Regions from separate parts of the Bacillus sp. T-10(2022) genome, predicted to be linked through region 2. Evidence: predicted binding sites of a transcription regulator. Region 2 holds the regulator's gene; the other holds the start of a gene.

Region 1 (8,263 bases), 350 kb from region 2:
GGGGGATTGAAAAACGTCTATCGAAACGAGGGGTAAGGATGACTAAAGAAAAATGGGGTTTTATAGATTCGGGGTATTGTTCACCGGCTTTTAATATGGCGCTGGACGAAGCCCTGTTAAACTGGCAAAGCAAAGGGGAAATTCCGCCGATCATACGCTTTTACGGCTGGGATCCAGCGACATTGTCGATCGGTTATTTTCAAAAGGCAGAAGCGGAAATTGATATGGGAGAGGTAAAAAGGCAGGGCCTTGGGTTTGTTCGCAGGCCAACAGGAGGACGAGCGGTACTGCACGAGCATGAATTGACTTATAGCGTAATCGTTCCAGAATCCTATCCGGGAATGCCGACTACCGTTACAGAAGCTTATCGTGTCATTTCTGAAGGAATATTAATGGGGTTCAGGAACCTGGGATTGGATGCTTATTTTGCAGTGCCTCGAAGCGATCAGGAAAAAGCGGCTTTAAAATCGCCCAGGTCTTCCGTCTGCTTTGATGCTCCAAGCTGGTATGAACTGGTCGTTGAGGGCAGGAAGGTCGCTGGCAGCGCTCAAACCAGGCAAAAAGGCGTCATCCTTCAGCACGGGTCCATTTTGCTTGAACTTGATGATGATAAGCTCTTTAGCGTATTTAAATTCTCAAATGACAGGGTAAAAGAAAGAATGCAAAAAAACCTAAAAAACAAAGCTGTGGCCATAAATGACATTGCCGGGAGAAAGATTACCATCCCTGAAGCGAAAGAAGCTTTTGAAAAAGGGTTTGCCGAAGGACTTTCGGTCGATTTAAAGCCATACGTCCTCACCGAAAAGCAATTGCTGGAAGTGAAGGCCATTGCAGAAAGCAAATATGAAAGCGATGAATGGAATTTCATGAGATAGAGGAAGCATAATTAGAGTGGATAATAAAAAAGTTTTTTCAGATTTGTTTGACCAAATAACACATCCCTTGCAGGGATAAGCCCTAAAAGGGATGGGGAAAAAGCAAGGTCCAAATTAATTGAAATCTGATGAAAAATTATTGTAAATCGACATTTTCCTCCCTTTTGCTAACTATATTAATTGATTTACCGTTTGACAAAATTAAAAGTCATTCAAAACAAACACAATATATAGTAGTTGAAATATTTAATGCAACACTATATGTTGATTTTTGAGTTTCGCTATGATAAATTTAGGGTACTTGTTAAGCGAAACGGACATGTAAGGCTACATAAAGATTTTTGCGGCAGCAAGAACGGATCTTGAAACATATAAAGGAGAGGGAATTATGTCGGTTGTAATAAAAGAAGCTTTAAAGGTTGATCTAGAAAGGTTGAATAAGGATATTTCTTTATTTCCCCAGGTTCACCCTGTAACGGCTGATATGAAAATGGCGCATAAGGGAGTGTCCCGTCTAGTCATGCTTGACCGCTATTCTTTTAAGGATACTGAAAAAATCACACTCTCGGCAGGCGATTTCGTCGTGTTGACGATTAAGGAAGATCCGAAATTCCCGGCAAGGGGTCTCGGCTACATCGTTGAAATTGATTGGGAAACCAAAAAAGCCAAGGTATTGGTGGATGAAGAATTCCGTGGCGTATTGGATAATCCGGAAGAAGTGGAGACGGGAATTGTAAACCGTCCGTTGGATATAATCGAAAAGCCGCTTGAAATATACTATGAACAAATTGCGAAACGTAATGCAACGGGATTGGCATCAGTGGAAACCACGGAAGAAAAGAGAACGGAATGGTTCAATAAATTCTATGAAGAATTAAAGAACCTTAATTTCGTCCCGGCAGGCCGAGTATTATACGGTGCGGGTTCCAATACGGATGTTACTTATTTCAACTGCTATGTAATGCCATTCGTACCGGATTCACGTGAAGGGATTTCAGAACATAGGAAACAAGTGATGGAAATCATGAGCCGCGGCGGCGGAGTGGGAACGAACGGGTCGACACTGCGTCCTAGAAACACTCTGGCAAAAGGGGTAAATGGAAAATCCTCCGGTTCAGTCTCATGGCTTGACGATATTGCAAAACTGACGCATCTAGTTGAACAGGGCGGTAGCAGACGGGGCGCGCAAATGATCATGCTTGCTGATTGGCATCCTGATATTGCAGAGTTCATCATTTCTAAAATGCAAAATCCGAGGATTTTGCGTTACCTAGTGGAAAATACTAAAGATGAAGCCATCAAGAAATATGCGACGGATAAATTGAAATTCACGCCGCACACGGAACAGGAAACGGCTATGTATCAAGGGATCATCAATTATAAGGAGATTCCTGGCCAAGGCGGATTTAGCGAGAAAATCATTAGGGATGCAGAGGAAAAGCTCCGTACAGGGGGAACGTACAGTGTCCATAATTCTGATTTTCTGACTGGAGCCAATATCTCGATTTGCCTGACTAAGGAATTCATGGAAGCGGCTGAACAAGATGCGGAATACGAATTGCGTTTTCCTGATGTTGAAAGCTATAATGCCGAAGAAATGGCCATTTACAATGAAGAATGGCATAATGTCGGTGATGTTCGCGAATGGGAGAAAATGGGTCACAAAGTCCGTGTTTACCGTAAAATCCGAGCTAAAGAGCTTTGGAATTTAATAAACATTTGTGCAACATATTCTGCTGAACCAGGTATTTTCTTTATCGATAATGCTAATGAAATGACGAATGCCAAAGCATACGGTCAACAGGTCGTAGCCACGAACCCTTGTGGAGAACAGCCATTGGCCCCATATTCAGTATGTAACCTTGCGGCCGTCAATCTGGCTGAAATGGCTGATAAAGAAAGCAAAACGGTTAATTTCGAGAAACTTAAGCAGACTGTCGAAGTCGGTGTACGTATGCAGGACAATGTCATTGACGCAACTCCTTATTTCTTGAATGAAAACAAAAAACAGGCACTGGGCGAGCGACGGGTTGGACTTGGTGTAATGGGTCTGCATGACCTTTTGATCTACTGTGAGACGGAATATGGCTCTGAGGAAGGAAATATCCTGGTTGACAAGGTGTTTGAAACGATTGCGACGACAGCTTACAGGGCTTCCGTGGAACTTGCTAAAGAAAAAGGCAGTTTCCCGTTCCTGATCGGGTCAACGGACAAAGAAACCGATGAGCTAAGAACACGTTTCACACAAACCGGATTTATGGAAAAAATGCCTGTAGATATCAGGGAAAGTATTGCTGCACATGGCATCCGTAACTCTCATTTATTGACAGTGGCTCCTACAGGAAGCACAGGAACGATGGTTGGGGTATCAACAGGTCTTGAACCATATTTCTCCTTCACGTATTTCCGCAGCGGCCGTCTTGGTAAATTCATTGAAGTGAAGGCTGACATTGTACAGGAATACTTGGACCGTCATCCAGAAGCCGATACAGAAGAGCTTCCAAAATGGTTCATTTCCGCTATGGAATTAGCTCCAGAAGCACATGCTGATGTTCAATGCATCATTCAACGCTGGATTGACAGCTCAATCAGTAAAACGGTAAATGCTCCAAAAGGATATACTGTCGAACAAGTTGAAAAAGTATATGAACGTCTATACAAAGGCGGAGCAAAAGGCGGTACTGTATATGTGGATGGCAGCCGTGACAGTCAGGTTCTTACGCTCAAAGCGGAAGAAAACCAAATGGACGAGCAGCTTGAAATGGATGAATTGACAGATGTGGAAGTAAAGAAAAAAGTCGTATTGGTCGATACGATAAATGAACTGCGTTCGACTAACGTTACGATTGGGTCGGAAGTGGGCAACACTTGCCCGGTGTGCCGTAAAGGCGAAGTCCAGGAAATGGGCGGATGCAATACTTGCACGAATTGCGGAGCACAATTAAAATGCGGGCTATAAGCTGATGTAAGGGAAGTCGTTAAGTATGCTGCAAAGCTATCTTAACGGCTTTTTTAGTGTCTTAAAAGTTGTTATTGACAGTCTGTTCAATTACATGCCAATAGAGAAGACCGAATCATCGTAAATTCGGTCTTCTTTTTGCGTTCAATCAACCATTTTCATTTTGCTGCCCTATTTCCTTTTCGGCTAGATATTGGTTGCCATCTTTCAATACCGAAAATTCATCGACCGAGTCTCCAGGTATATTCCTTGGATTTGGAAATTTATTATCTGTTTGGACGGTGATCGTTTGTTTTCCCATTCCATTTGTCAAGAAGTCTCGTTTATTAGCCATATCGCATCTCCTTCATTTTGAATTTCCAAGTAAAAACAATCATGAGGATAAAAGAATAAAGAAAAACTATCCTTATGAATTAGATTGTGTAGTTCGATTGAAAGTATGAACAAATCGAAAAAAGAATGGAGATCGAAATGAAACCATTTATGCCACAGTTAGTATATATCGAGCCCAGGGCACTGGAATACCCGCTTGGCCGGGAATTGAAAAAGAAATTCGAAGATTTGAACATTGAAATCCGTGAGACCACATCGCATAACCAAATTAGGGATCTTCCTGGGGAAAATGATTTGCAAAAATATCGTGTCGCCAAATCGACGCTTGTGGTAGGAATAAGAAAAACATTGAAATTCGATTCTTCAAAGCCATCTGCTGAATATGCCATCCCTCTTGCTACAGGGTGTATGGGGCATTGTCACTATTGCTATTTACAGACGACTCTCGGATCGAAACCATATATTCGGACATATGTGAATCTTGACGAAATTTTCGAGGCAGCCGAAAAATATATAAATGAGAGAAAGCCTGAAATTACCCGTTTTGAGGCAGCCTGTACATCGGATATCGTCGGAATTGACCATTTGACACATTCTTTAAAAAGGGCCATAGAATATTTTGGAAAAAGTGAATATGGGGTTTTAAGGTTCGTAACTAAATTTCATCATGTCGACCATCTGTTGGATGCTGAACATAATGGAAAAACGAGATTTCGGTTCAGTATAAATTCGCGTTTTGTGATAAAGAATTTCGAGCCAGGCACTTCGAGCTTCGAGGAAAGGATGGAAGCGGCACGCAAAGTGGCAGGTGCCGGATATCCCCTGGGTTTTATCGTAGCTCCAATATATCGTCATGAAGCATGGAAGGAGGGCTATCACGAATTATTCGAACGATTGAGTGAGGCGTTAAAAGGGGTGGATATACCGGATTTGACTTTTGAATTAATCCAGCATCGGTTCACTGGTCCAGCAAAAAAAGTGATTCAAAAAAACTACCCGAAAACAAAATTGGAACTGGACGAAACGAAGCGTAAATATAAATGGGGCCGATATGGCATTGGTAAATATGTTTATCAAACCGAAGAAGCCGCAGAACTGGAAACGACCATTCGTGGGTATATCGCGGAATTTTTCCCGAAAGCGGAAATTCAGTATTTTACCTGATTAAGGCAATTTTCTATCTAAAACTGTCATAAATTCCTCTAATCCTGCTTAGAAATGTAAAGACCGGATTAGGGGAGGGCAGCTATGATTATTGACGGCGTTTTTTCCGGAGGCGGGATTAAAGGCTATGGTTTAGTGGGAGCCCTGCAGGAATTAGAAGAACGGGGATTTGTATTCCATCGGACAGCCGGTACAAGTGCAGGATCCATAATTGCAGCTTTCGTGGCAGCTGGGTACACCGGAAAAGAAATGGAAAAGCTATTTATTGATATAGATTTAAGCGGCCTGCTGGATAAAAGGCGTGGTCTTTTGCCTATCCCGCTTGCCAAATGGCTTCTTGTATACTGGAGACTTGGCCTTTATAAAGGCGATGCATTGGAAGGTTGGGTTGCCAGTAAACTTGCCGAAAGGAATGTAGTCACCTTTAAGGATGTTCGACCGAAATCCCTTCGTATCATAACCTCTGACATCACAAATGGGAAATTGGTGGTTCTGCCTGATGATCTACCGAACTATGGCATTGATCCGATCACTTTTCCAGTTGCAAAGGCAGTAAGAATGAGTTGTAGCATTCCTTATTTCTTTGAGCCAGTCAAACTCGATGTCGGAAAAAGCAAGTTACTTTTTGTTGATGGAGGTGTTTTAAGCAATTTTCCTATGTGGTTATTCAATTCAGATCATGTAAGGAAGGAACGGCCGGTCATAGGCTTGCGGCTGAGTGTCGATGAGATATGGAAACCGCATGAGGTGGATAATGCGGTTGAATTATTTTCCGCACTATTCAAAACGATGAAAGATTCCCATGATGCACGATATATCTCCAAGAAACACGTCCATAATATTGTATTTATCCCGATGAAGGGAATTTCTGCAATGGATTTCAATCTGAATGATGAACAAAAGGGTGAATTGATGAAACGGGGCAGACAGTGCACGAAAGAATTCCTTAAAAATTGGACTTATTGATGATGAATAAAAAAATCGGGCTCTTAAAAAGAAGCCCGATTTTTCTTTTTATTCTTTTTCCCTTCGATGACGGTTAAGTGACTATCCGTTTTCTTTCTCCATTTTATTTTCTTAGATGATTTTGCTGCAGAGAAGCTAGCCACATTATCTTTTTTCGAAGTTCGATTTTTTAGCCTTTTTTTCGATTGGCGGGCAGCCTTTCGGAATGCTTGCTGCTCTTTCTTAACTGGTTTTCCCTTTGTTAATCCGGTATAAATCATATAAATAATCCCTGCGACAATGGCTATTATGAGAATGTTTCTAAAAAAGCCAATCGGGTCATTAAATAGTCGGCTCAATAGTCCGAGGACTCCGAGGGCGATGATTCCGTATATCATGAAAGATATGAAACGTTTCAACAAAGACACCTCCTTAAGAGCATCATAAGCATTTTTAGCTTATTTTAAACATTCTTCATGTAAAATATTTGAAAAAAATGAAGGTCATTCCCTTAGTTTAGTATATGATTTTTCATAATCAAAATGTGTATAGATGTTTTACACAATTACATCCGATTCCAAACCTTTTTTGGTCTCTTTTTCCATCCTTAACAGTTCTTGGAATGAGGCTAATGCGACTTCGACTTGATCATCTGTCGGGGCTTTGGTTGTCAATAATTGAAGCCAAAGGCCGGGATAGCCAAGGTAACGCAGGATGGGAATATCCCTTACTTTGTTAGTCAACTGCAAGACTTCGAATGCTATGCCGAGCACGACGGGGATAAGCAAAACGCGATCCACGACACGGAGCCATAATGGATCGGTCGGAACCAACATATAGACGAACATGCCTACAATGACTGTAAATAAAATAAAGCTGCTGCCACAGCGATAATGAAGGCGTGAACTTGCCTGCACATTTGCTACGGTCAATTCTTTTCCGCTTTCAAAGCAATTGATCACTTTATGCTCTGCTCCGTGATACTGAAAGACCCGCTTGATCAATGGCGTCATGGATACTACGTAAATGTATACCAGCAATAATATCAATTTGAACAAGCTTTCCATTAAAACCTGGGCCATATGGCCGCTGAAGATGGGTCTTGTCAATTCAGCAAGAAAGACTGGAATCAAAGTGAAAAGCAGCTTCCCGAATAGGAAGGAAAGAACGCCGATTACGGCAACTCCAAGCCATACACTCATTTTAGAAGATTCTTTCGTTTCATTTTTCTTTTCTTCCTGCTTTTCCCCGTCTTCTTCTTCATACTGTTCAGTTGAAAAGTTCAGATGTTTCGAGCCGGTGGCACTTGACTGAACAAGTGATACGATACCCCGTAGAAACGGTACTCTTTTTAAGCTGTTGACGACAGGTTTCGATTCACGAGGCAGATGATAATATACAATCGTCGAATCTTTGCGGCGTACCGCAGTGACTGTGTGATGTTTGCCGCCGAACATGACGCCTTCCACAACAGCCTGCCCTCCGTAAACGGGTTTTTGAACCTCAGACATTTCTACACCAACCTAATAGTTATTCACGTAGCTCTCTCAAGGGTGCTAACATGTTTATTAACAAGCATCACATGGGTAAAGGCGCCCCTCCAAAATTGAATGGAAGCTTTAACCCTGCAAGTACTTTATGAATGTTGAATCACAGGAAGGTAGTATCCTGTGTACATTATAAACTTCAACAGAGGATGGGTATTTTCCTCTGAAAAAAGCAGATTATTTATGATTTAATCATACAGAATAAATCACAAAACCTCTAGTGATTCTCCTTCCTAAGAATAAAAAAAAATAGTTCTATTTAACAAAGGGCATACTACGTAGCGGAGGTGATTGATATGTCTTCTAATGAAAAAGGACAAATTCAACAGGAATATCAAAGCATGTTAATCTACAATGTACTTGCTGTCGGTTTTGTTGGGGGGGCTTTAGCCAGTTTTATCGGAATCATAGCCCATTATATTAACTTTATGGATTTTAGC
Region 2 (8,263 bases):
ATGGCTCTGCACCGCCAGACAATTGCATCAGCCGCTCCCTTGGGGAAATCGTCTCCAAATGACGGATTAACTCTTGTTCCTGTGTTTTCGGTTCCTCTTTTTGTGTCCGTTCACGAATCGGCTGCACCCGATTGACAAGGGAAGGCATATCGGCCTGTCGTTCAATCTGATACCAGTCCCTTGCCGCCTTTCTGAGCACTTCCTCATCGATCTCATCATCCAATGAAACGGCATCCATTACTAGTTTTTGCATTTCAAGCGGATCGATGCCATATAAAAAAGCAAGTTTGGCAATCGTATTTTTTATTTTCGGAGTAAAGGCCTTTTTCGGTACGATCGAGGATTTCATCCCGGCAAATAAAAGGTCAAAATCAAATAAGTCATCAAACCCCGATGGCTCGACGCCTTCAGTCCGATCGATGTATTGCTGTTCAGGCATCGGTTGCCATTCATTTTTCGCTTCATCCGTTACATATAAAGAATCCAAATGATCTGATGAGAACACTTCCGCAAAAGATTTAGTCACACCTTCATATTGATCGGTTAAGATATGGTCATCACAAAAGAATCTCTTTAACCGGTTGAATTGCGCTTTACCGATTTTTTTGTATAAGTAAATATTCAGCATTCCATCCGTGAAAAACTGCTGGGGGGAAAGCGGCGGGTTTAACTCATAGATGAATTCCTTCGTTTCATTTTTCGATTTCTTATATACATTCAACAAACCGATTCCCTCAAGTAAAAGCCGGGCTTCGTAAATATCAGCTAACTTAAGGCCGATGGTATTCATTAATTGATAATGTGAGGAGGTTTCCGACCATAACCTGTTCTCCTCCAACTCACTCCATAACGTCATATATAGGCTAATGCATATAGGTCCAATAAGAGGTTGATATAGTCGGGTAAGTATTTTCCGATCATAGTCATGAAGCAGCCCCGCAGATGAGACCAAATATGAATCAGCTGGGAGCAATTCTTGCCAATGCTTTGACATCTCCATTCAAACCTTTCAAAAGATGTAGTGAAAAAAGAGCCAAAGTGAATCTTCAGCTCTACTTTCTTTCTTTATTTATCAAATCTTTCAATTCATCGATAAAGACATTGATGTCTTTAAATTGTCGATAGACGGATGCGAACCTTACATAGGCAACCTCATCGACTTCTGCCAGCTTGTCCATCACCATCTCGCCGACACTGTCGCTTTTCACTTCCGATATGCCCTGGTTGCGTAGTTCTTTTTCTACATAACTGGTAATTTGCTCTAGTTCTTTCAAGGGAACCGGACGTTTTTCGCAAGCCCTGATTAAGCCACGCAGGATTTTATCACGACTGAACTCTTCCCGCGTCCCGCCCTTTTTCACTACAATAAGCGGTGTTTCCTCCACCTTTTCAAATGTCGTGAATCGAAAACCACATGCCTCACATTCACGGCGTCGTCGAATCGATTTACTTTCATCGACTGGCCTGGAATCGAGCACTCTTGTTCCGTTATATTGACATGATGGGCATTTCATCATTATCAGCTCCGTATTTTATGTAGGACTCCCCTATCTAAATGTTCCCCAAGGAATTACTTCTCTATCTTAATCTTATATTAAATGGAACGGCCAGTACAAGTAAAAAGTGTAACTTCCGGCAGCAGGCACTTTTTGTTCTGCCGTTGAAGCACCGTTGTCAAAGTCTTTATGCTGCAAGGGCAGCCTCCCCTATAAGGGGAGCAGACTGCCGATTGATTGCATTAAAAAAGAGATGCACCCATGGCATCTCTGTGTATACGTGTTTTTTATAGGGCACTTATATTGGCTTTTTTCATTTGTACAGGACCTAATCCACGTGGTAATTCTATGTTTTCACGTGTTTGCGCATTCAAAGCTTCTGCAATATAATCTGCCGCAATATTCGGATCCAAGTTACCGCATGTATAGACATCAATGCTCGCATAGCCGTGTTCTGGAAAACTGTGAATCGTTAAGTGTGATTCAGAAATGATGACAACCCCGCTGACTCCTTGTGGAGCAAATTTGTGAAAGGCAACTTCTCGTACCTCTGCACCTGATTTCAAAGCAGCATCAACAAAAATCTTTTCAATTAAATCGATATTGTTCAGTTTTTCAAAGTCACAACCCCAAAGTTCAGAAATGACGTGTCTACCCATAGTTTCCATAGTGTAAGCTGTTTCCATATTAAGCTTCCCCCTTACCATGATTTAAAAATAAGTTCTGATAACTACCACGGGGGAAAGTTAGTCCAAAGAGGTCCTAACCCTTTAAGTAGCCATCATGCAAACCGCTATTGAAGAAGTTCACGATTCATAGTATATATGGTTTGAATTTTTTTTGCAACTCCAAATTGAATTTTTGGAAAGATAAACTTTATATGTAATAGGGATATTGCGATTGGAGCAAATTCTGTATTCTGGTTTATTCAGCGCCTTAAAGCAGCAAGGAATTGATTGATCACTGTATTAAAAATAGCCCGCTAAAAAATTTTAGCAGGCTCGGCTTTTTCTTTTTATTTTACTGATAATTCGACTTCTGAAGTTTTTTTCAACTCTGAGCCAACCAATTTCACTAGGTCCACTACCCGGTTGGAGTAACCCCACTCATTATCATACCATGCAAGGACTTTCACTTTCCTGTCCCCGATCATCATCGTCGTCAACCCATCGATGATTGCAGAGTGTGGATTCGTTTTGAAATCACTGGAAACTAAAGGTTCCATCGTGAATTCCATGATTCCTTTGAGTTCATTTTCTGAAGCATCGATGAAGGCTTGGTTCACTTCATCAATCGTGACATCACAGTTTAAATCCACAACAAGATCGACTAAAGATACGTTAGGTGTCGGTACGCGTATCGCCATTCCATGAAGCTTGCCTTTTAATTGCGGCAAAACTAGTGAGATGGCTTTTGCAGCTCCTGTAGTCGTAGGAATCATGCTTTCCGCAGCGGCACGGGCACGTCTCAAGTCTTTGTGCGGGTTATCGATATTATTTTGATCATTTGTATAAGAATGTATCGTTGTCATTAAACCGTTGTTTATGCCAAATTTTTCATCAAGCACTTTTGCAACCGGTCCAAGGCAGTTCGTTGTACAAGATGCATTGGATATGACGAAATGCTTGTCAATTTCCAGCACTTCCTGATTTACTCCCATTACAATGGTAACGTCTTCATTTTTACCCGGGGCTGATAAAATAACTCTTTTTGCTCCTGCGTCTAAATGAAGAGCCGCTTTAGAACGATCATTGAATTTACCAGTGGCTTCAATTACAATATCTATGTTCATCTCTTTCCAAGGCAATAGCTTTGGATCGCGGTTATTTATTAGTTTTACTCGGCGGCCATTCACTACTAGTGAATCATCTTCAGCTATAATGATACCGTCGAATTTACCATGTATCGTATCATATTTTAGTAAGTGTGCTAAAGTTTCAGCTGGATAGCTTGCATTAATGGCAACAATGTCCAAACTCTCATCTAATATGGCTTTTCGGAAAACCATTCTTCCAATTCTCCCAAATCCGTTAATCGCTATTCTTGAATTCATTGTTCGGACCCTCCAGAAAATATTAGTGTTATACTTATTACCTTTCGTATGTAATTAGTATAACATAATTCAGAGGAATTGTGCTAATAAAAATGTGGATTGTTCTTATTTTTTCAACATAAAAAGAAGAAACCGGGCGGTTTCTTCTTTTTATCATGATTATATGACATACCATTCGCTAAGTATGGACTTCACTTGCCGCTTCGTTTCATTAATGTCCCCATTATTATCGATGACGGCATCCGCTAAAGCCTTTTTATCAGCCAAGGGCATTTGCGAATTGATCCTGGCAAGTGCCTCCGTCTCCGAAAGACCATTCCTGTTCATTAATCGCTGCAATTGAACTTGCTCATCCACATAGATCAAAAGCGTCTTATCCACCATGAATGTCAGCTTGCTTTCGAATAGGAGCGGAATATCCATGAACACCGTTTCTTCTCCTGATGATAGTGCCGCTTCCGTTTTCAGCCGCATCCAATTCCTGACGGCAGGATGAACGATGCCATTCAATAGCAATCTCTTTTCTTGATCATTAAATATAATCGACCCGAGCTTTACGCGATCTATATTCCCATCCGTCAATAAGATATCTTCACCAAATGCCTTCACAACTTGGTGATAGGCTTCTTCACCTGGCTCAACGACAGCACGGGAAGCCAGATCAGCATCGACAATCGTGAATCCGAGTTCCTGTAAATAGAGGCTAACGGTGCTTTTCCCACTGGCAATGCCTCCGGTGATTCCGATGATTTGTCCCATAAGCTCCCCCTTTTAAACTTATCATAACTTGAATAAACCGATGATAATCAATAGTACACCTGGAAGAAAGGTCAAATGCTGGACAACTTTATTATTTGAGAGCAATTTCCCGCTTTGAATTCCGCTCCAAATGAAAATCGAACTCATAACAGCGATGCACCCTGCGAGGATGATGGGTGAAATCCCGATCATAGCCGCTCCTACTCCGGCCCCGAACGCATCCAGCGAAAGTGCAAACCCCAGAACAAGCGCTTCAACACCTGTAATCGTACCTGATTTATCAAAATCGGCATTCAATGGTTTTTGTAAAATATTAATCACTACCCCAAGTGATTTAATTTCAAAATTAAAGATGATCTTTTCATGATATCTATCATCTTTCAAATCTTTTTCAGGCTTAAAATACTGGTATACCATCCAGGCACCAAGAAAAATGAGGATGATGCCGCCTGTTTTTTCAGCCGCCCCGATAGATATGAGCTGACTGATGAATTGTCCGATGACCATCGCTATACCTAAACTCAATGCAGAACAAAATGAGATGACCGCTATTGACCTTAAGGGGATTTTCATCTTCCGCATACCGAATGTCAAACCTACGCCAAATCCGTCAATACTAACTGCAAAAGCGAGAAAAATAATTTGTAGCCACATCGGAATATTACTCCTTCCCTACACGTTGCTACCCTAGTATATGGAAGGAGCCCATCCGATGTGTTTTTAAAAACATTACCTATTTAAGCGGCTGGCATAACGGGCAAATATGTGTACCCCGTCCTGCAACAACCAGTTTCTCAAGGGGCGTGCCGCATGCTTTGCAGTTCTCGCCTTTTCGTCCATAAACATTCAGTTCCAACTGAAACATGCCGATTTGCCCTTGGGAATTAATGTATGAACGAATCGTACTTCCGCCTTTTTCCACAGCTTCCCCTAAAGTCGCAATGATTTCAGCATGCAACGTCTTGATTTCCTGCAATGAGAGTGAAGAAGCGATTCTCTCCGGATGGATACGGGAGCGGAATAACGACTCGTCCACATATATATTCCCAATCCCTACGACAACCGTTTGATCAAGGAGAACGGGCTTGATTTTCCTGTTGGTTCTTGCCAGCTTCCTACTTAGCCCCTCGACAGTAAAATCTTCAGACAACGGTTCCGGCCCTAAATGCAACAGGGGCAGCCGATCAAGTTCTTCCCCTTTGGCAAATAGATGCATCGTTCCGAATTTCCGGACATCCCTGTACCGAAGTTCACTGCCATCAGTGAAAGTGAAGATCACATGGGTATGCTTATCATACGGCTCTTCTTTTGGATGCACGCCGTATTTCCCCTCCATTCTTAAATGCGAAACCATCGAATAATCATCCAAGGTGAAAATGAGGAACTTGCCCCGACGGCCTATTCCCCTTATCGTCTGTCCCCTTAAAGCATCCTGAAACTGTTCGACAGGTTCAGGTGCTTTAATGATCTTTGGCCAGAAGACGGACACTTCCTTGATCTCTTTTCCGAGTATGAGCTGCTCTAACGTTCTTCTGACTGTTTCCACTTCTGGAAGTTCTGGCATTGCAATCACCTATCTTATATTATTTGGCATCAAACCATGTTGGCCCGAAAGCATAATCCACTTTAAGGGGCACGTTCAATTCAATGGCATTTTCCATTTCCTCCGGAACGATCGCTTTAAGGATTTCCAGTTCCTCAGGAGGGGTTTCAAAAATCAATTCATCATGCACCTGAAGAAGCATTCTCGTTTTAAGCCCTTCACTTTTCAGGCGCTTATTCATGTTTATCATGGCAAGCTTGATGATATCCGCGGCGCTGCCCTGAATCGGCGTGTTCATTGCTGTCCGTTCGGCAAAGCTCCTTATGTTGAAATTCCTGCTTGTTATCTCAGGTATATAGCGCCTTCTTTGCATCAGAGTCGTGCTATACCCTTTTTGACGGGCCTCATGTATGCTTTCTTCCATATATTCCTGAACACCAGGAAAGCTTCTTAAATACTTCTCGATGAACTCTCCAGCTTCTTTTCTCGTAATGCCAAGACTTTGCGATAACCCGTAATCACTTATACCATAAACGATTCCGAAGTTGACCGCTTTGGCATGGCGCCTCATGTTCGAAGTGACTTCCTCTGCCGATACATGGAACACATCCATGGCTGTCTTTGTATGGATGTCCATCCCGGCCTGGAATGCTTCCACCAATCCGCTGTCATTGGCGATATGCGCCAGAACGCGCAGCTCGATCTGGGAGTAGTCGGCAGCAAAAATGATCCAATCCTTTTCGGAAGGAATGAAGGCCTGCCTGATTTTCCTTCCTTCTTCCAGTCTGATCGGGATATTCTGCAGATTGGGATCTGTTGAGCTTAAACGGCCGGTCTGGGTCAATGCTTGGTTGAACCGGGTGTGCACCTTGTCCGTTTTACCATTGACCACCTTAAGCAACCCTTCAATATAAGTGGATTGCAACTTACCAAGCTGGCGATACAATAGTATCTCCTTAACGATATCATGCTTGCTCTCCAGTTTTTCCAACACATCGGCTGACGTCGAATAACCTGTTTTAGTTTTCTTCATGACAGGAAGCTCCAACTTTTCAAACAGGATGGCCCCAAGCTGTTTAGGTGAATTGATATTGAACGCCTCTCCAGCCAAATCAAAAATTCGTGCCTCGATGTTTCTTAAGCGAATGGCTATTTCCTGTCCCATGTTTTTCAGTCGACCTATATCCACCTTGATTCCCTGCCATTCCATATTGGCCAGGATGATCGATAGTGGCAGCTCCAGTTCCGTAAATAGGTGAAATTGCTCGAACTCTTGCAGCTTATCAATCATCGGTTCTTTCAGGGACAGAATCGCCTTCGCTTTTCTGGCGATATGCTCCCTCAATTCCGCTTCCTCAGGTATTTTGCGTTTTGCACCTTTTCCATAAAAAACGTCATCCGTTTCAAGGCGGATAGCACCTTGAGTTTTCGTGATTTCTGCCACTTCGTCCACTGACTCTGCCGGATCCAGGATATAGGATGCCAAAAATACATCAAAATCGATGCCTTTTATTTCGACTCCTCGATGGCGAAGTGCCACAACCGTACGCTTCGCATCGAAAACCGTTTTCTTTTTTGTTTCATCCTCTGCCCAGGATTTAAAGGCACCGGAACTCAGAGCATCATCTCCATGGAAGTAAAAATGACCTTGTTCATTACTGATGGCGATCCCTATTATATCGGCACGATGATAATTATCTTCTAAAATTTCAACATACAAAGCACTTTCATCGGCAAACATCCCTTCTGTCATTTCAGCCGAGTGAACCTCAATCTTCTCCTGTTCAAGCGGCGCACTTTCCGTTACATCCAATTTATCGAGCAAAGTCGAAAAGCCAAGCTCCTTATAGAATGAGATGACTCGATCCTGATCCATGCCAGTATACTCGGTCTCGTTTACGGAAACTTCAAGCGGCGCTTCCCTCGTTATTGTAGCCAGCTCTTTGCTTAATAAGGCCAGGTCTTTATGTTCTTCTATTTTCTCTTTCAATTTCTGTCCGCTAACCTCATCAATCGACTGCAGAAGGTTTTCAACCGTTTCAAATTGATGCAATAATTTAAGGGCAGTCTTTTCACCAACACCCGGAATACCGGGGATATTATCGGAGGCATCTCCCATCAGCCCTTTTAAATCAATGATTTGCAAAGGGGATAGACCATATTTTTCATGTATATGCTTTGGAGTGTATTCCTCAATTTCAGTAATCCCCTTTTTCGTGATGGAAACCGTCGTACTAGGGGAGGATAATTGTGTTAAATCCTTATCACCGGAAATGACCTTCACTTCAAAACCATCTTTTTCCGCTTGTAAAGACAGCGTACCGATAATATCATCGGCTTCGTAGTTCTCCAGTTCATACCTTTTTATTTGAAAACAATCAAGCAGCTCGCGAATGAAAGGGAATTGCTCCG

The links. Region 2 encodes NrdR, which represses ribonucleotide reductase genes. Its sites were predicted from a motif close to AACACNATATATNGTGTT; they were not measured.
Region 1: OSJ91_RS18385 (vitamin B12-dependent ribonucleotide reductase) is a predicted target of NrdR. The motif match lies at 1,096-1,113, and genes of this name have one in related genera.

The regions. Positions count from the first base shown of each region.
Region 1 is NZ_CP113518.1:3,765,553-3,773,815, reverse strand. Features, by position in the region: gene OSJ91_RS18390 (lipoate--protein ligase family protein) at 39-875, shown strand; gene OSJ91_RS18385 (vitamin B12-dependent ribonucleotide reductase) at 1,264-3,834, shown strand; gene OSJ91_RS18380 (hypothetical protein) at 3,983-4,168, opposite strand; gene splB (spore photoproduct lyase) at 4,306-5,331, shown strand; gene OSJ91_RS18370 (patatin-like phospholipase family protein) at 5,416-6,297, shown strand; gene OSJ91_RS18365 (SA1362 family protein) at 6,321-6,695, opposite strand; gene OSJ91_RS18360 (DUF1385 domain-containing protein) at 6,834-7,787, opposite strand; gene OSJ91_RS18355 (YqhR family membrane protein) at 8,120-8,263, shown strand, end outside.
Region 2 is NZ_CP113518.1:4,119,699-4,127,961, forward strand. Features, by position in the region: gene OSJ91_RS20150 (replication initiation and membrane attachment family protein) at 1-994, opposite strand, end outside; gene nrdR (transcriptional regulator NrdR) at 1,053-1,514, opposite strand; gene speD (adenosylmethionine decarboxylase) at 1,784-2,164, opposite strand; gene OSJ91_RS20165 (glyceraldehyde-3-phosphate dehydrogenase) at 2,512-3,549, opposite strand; gene coaE (dephospho-CoA kinase) at 3,709-4,308, opposite strand; gene ytaF (sporulation membrane protein YtaF) at 4,330-4,962, opposite strand; gene mutM (DNA-formamidopyrimidine glycosylase) at 5,042-5,872, opposite strand; gene polA (DNA polymerase I) at 5,892-8,263, opposite strand, start outside.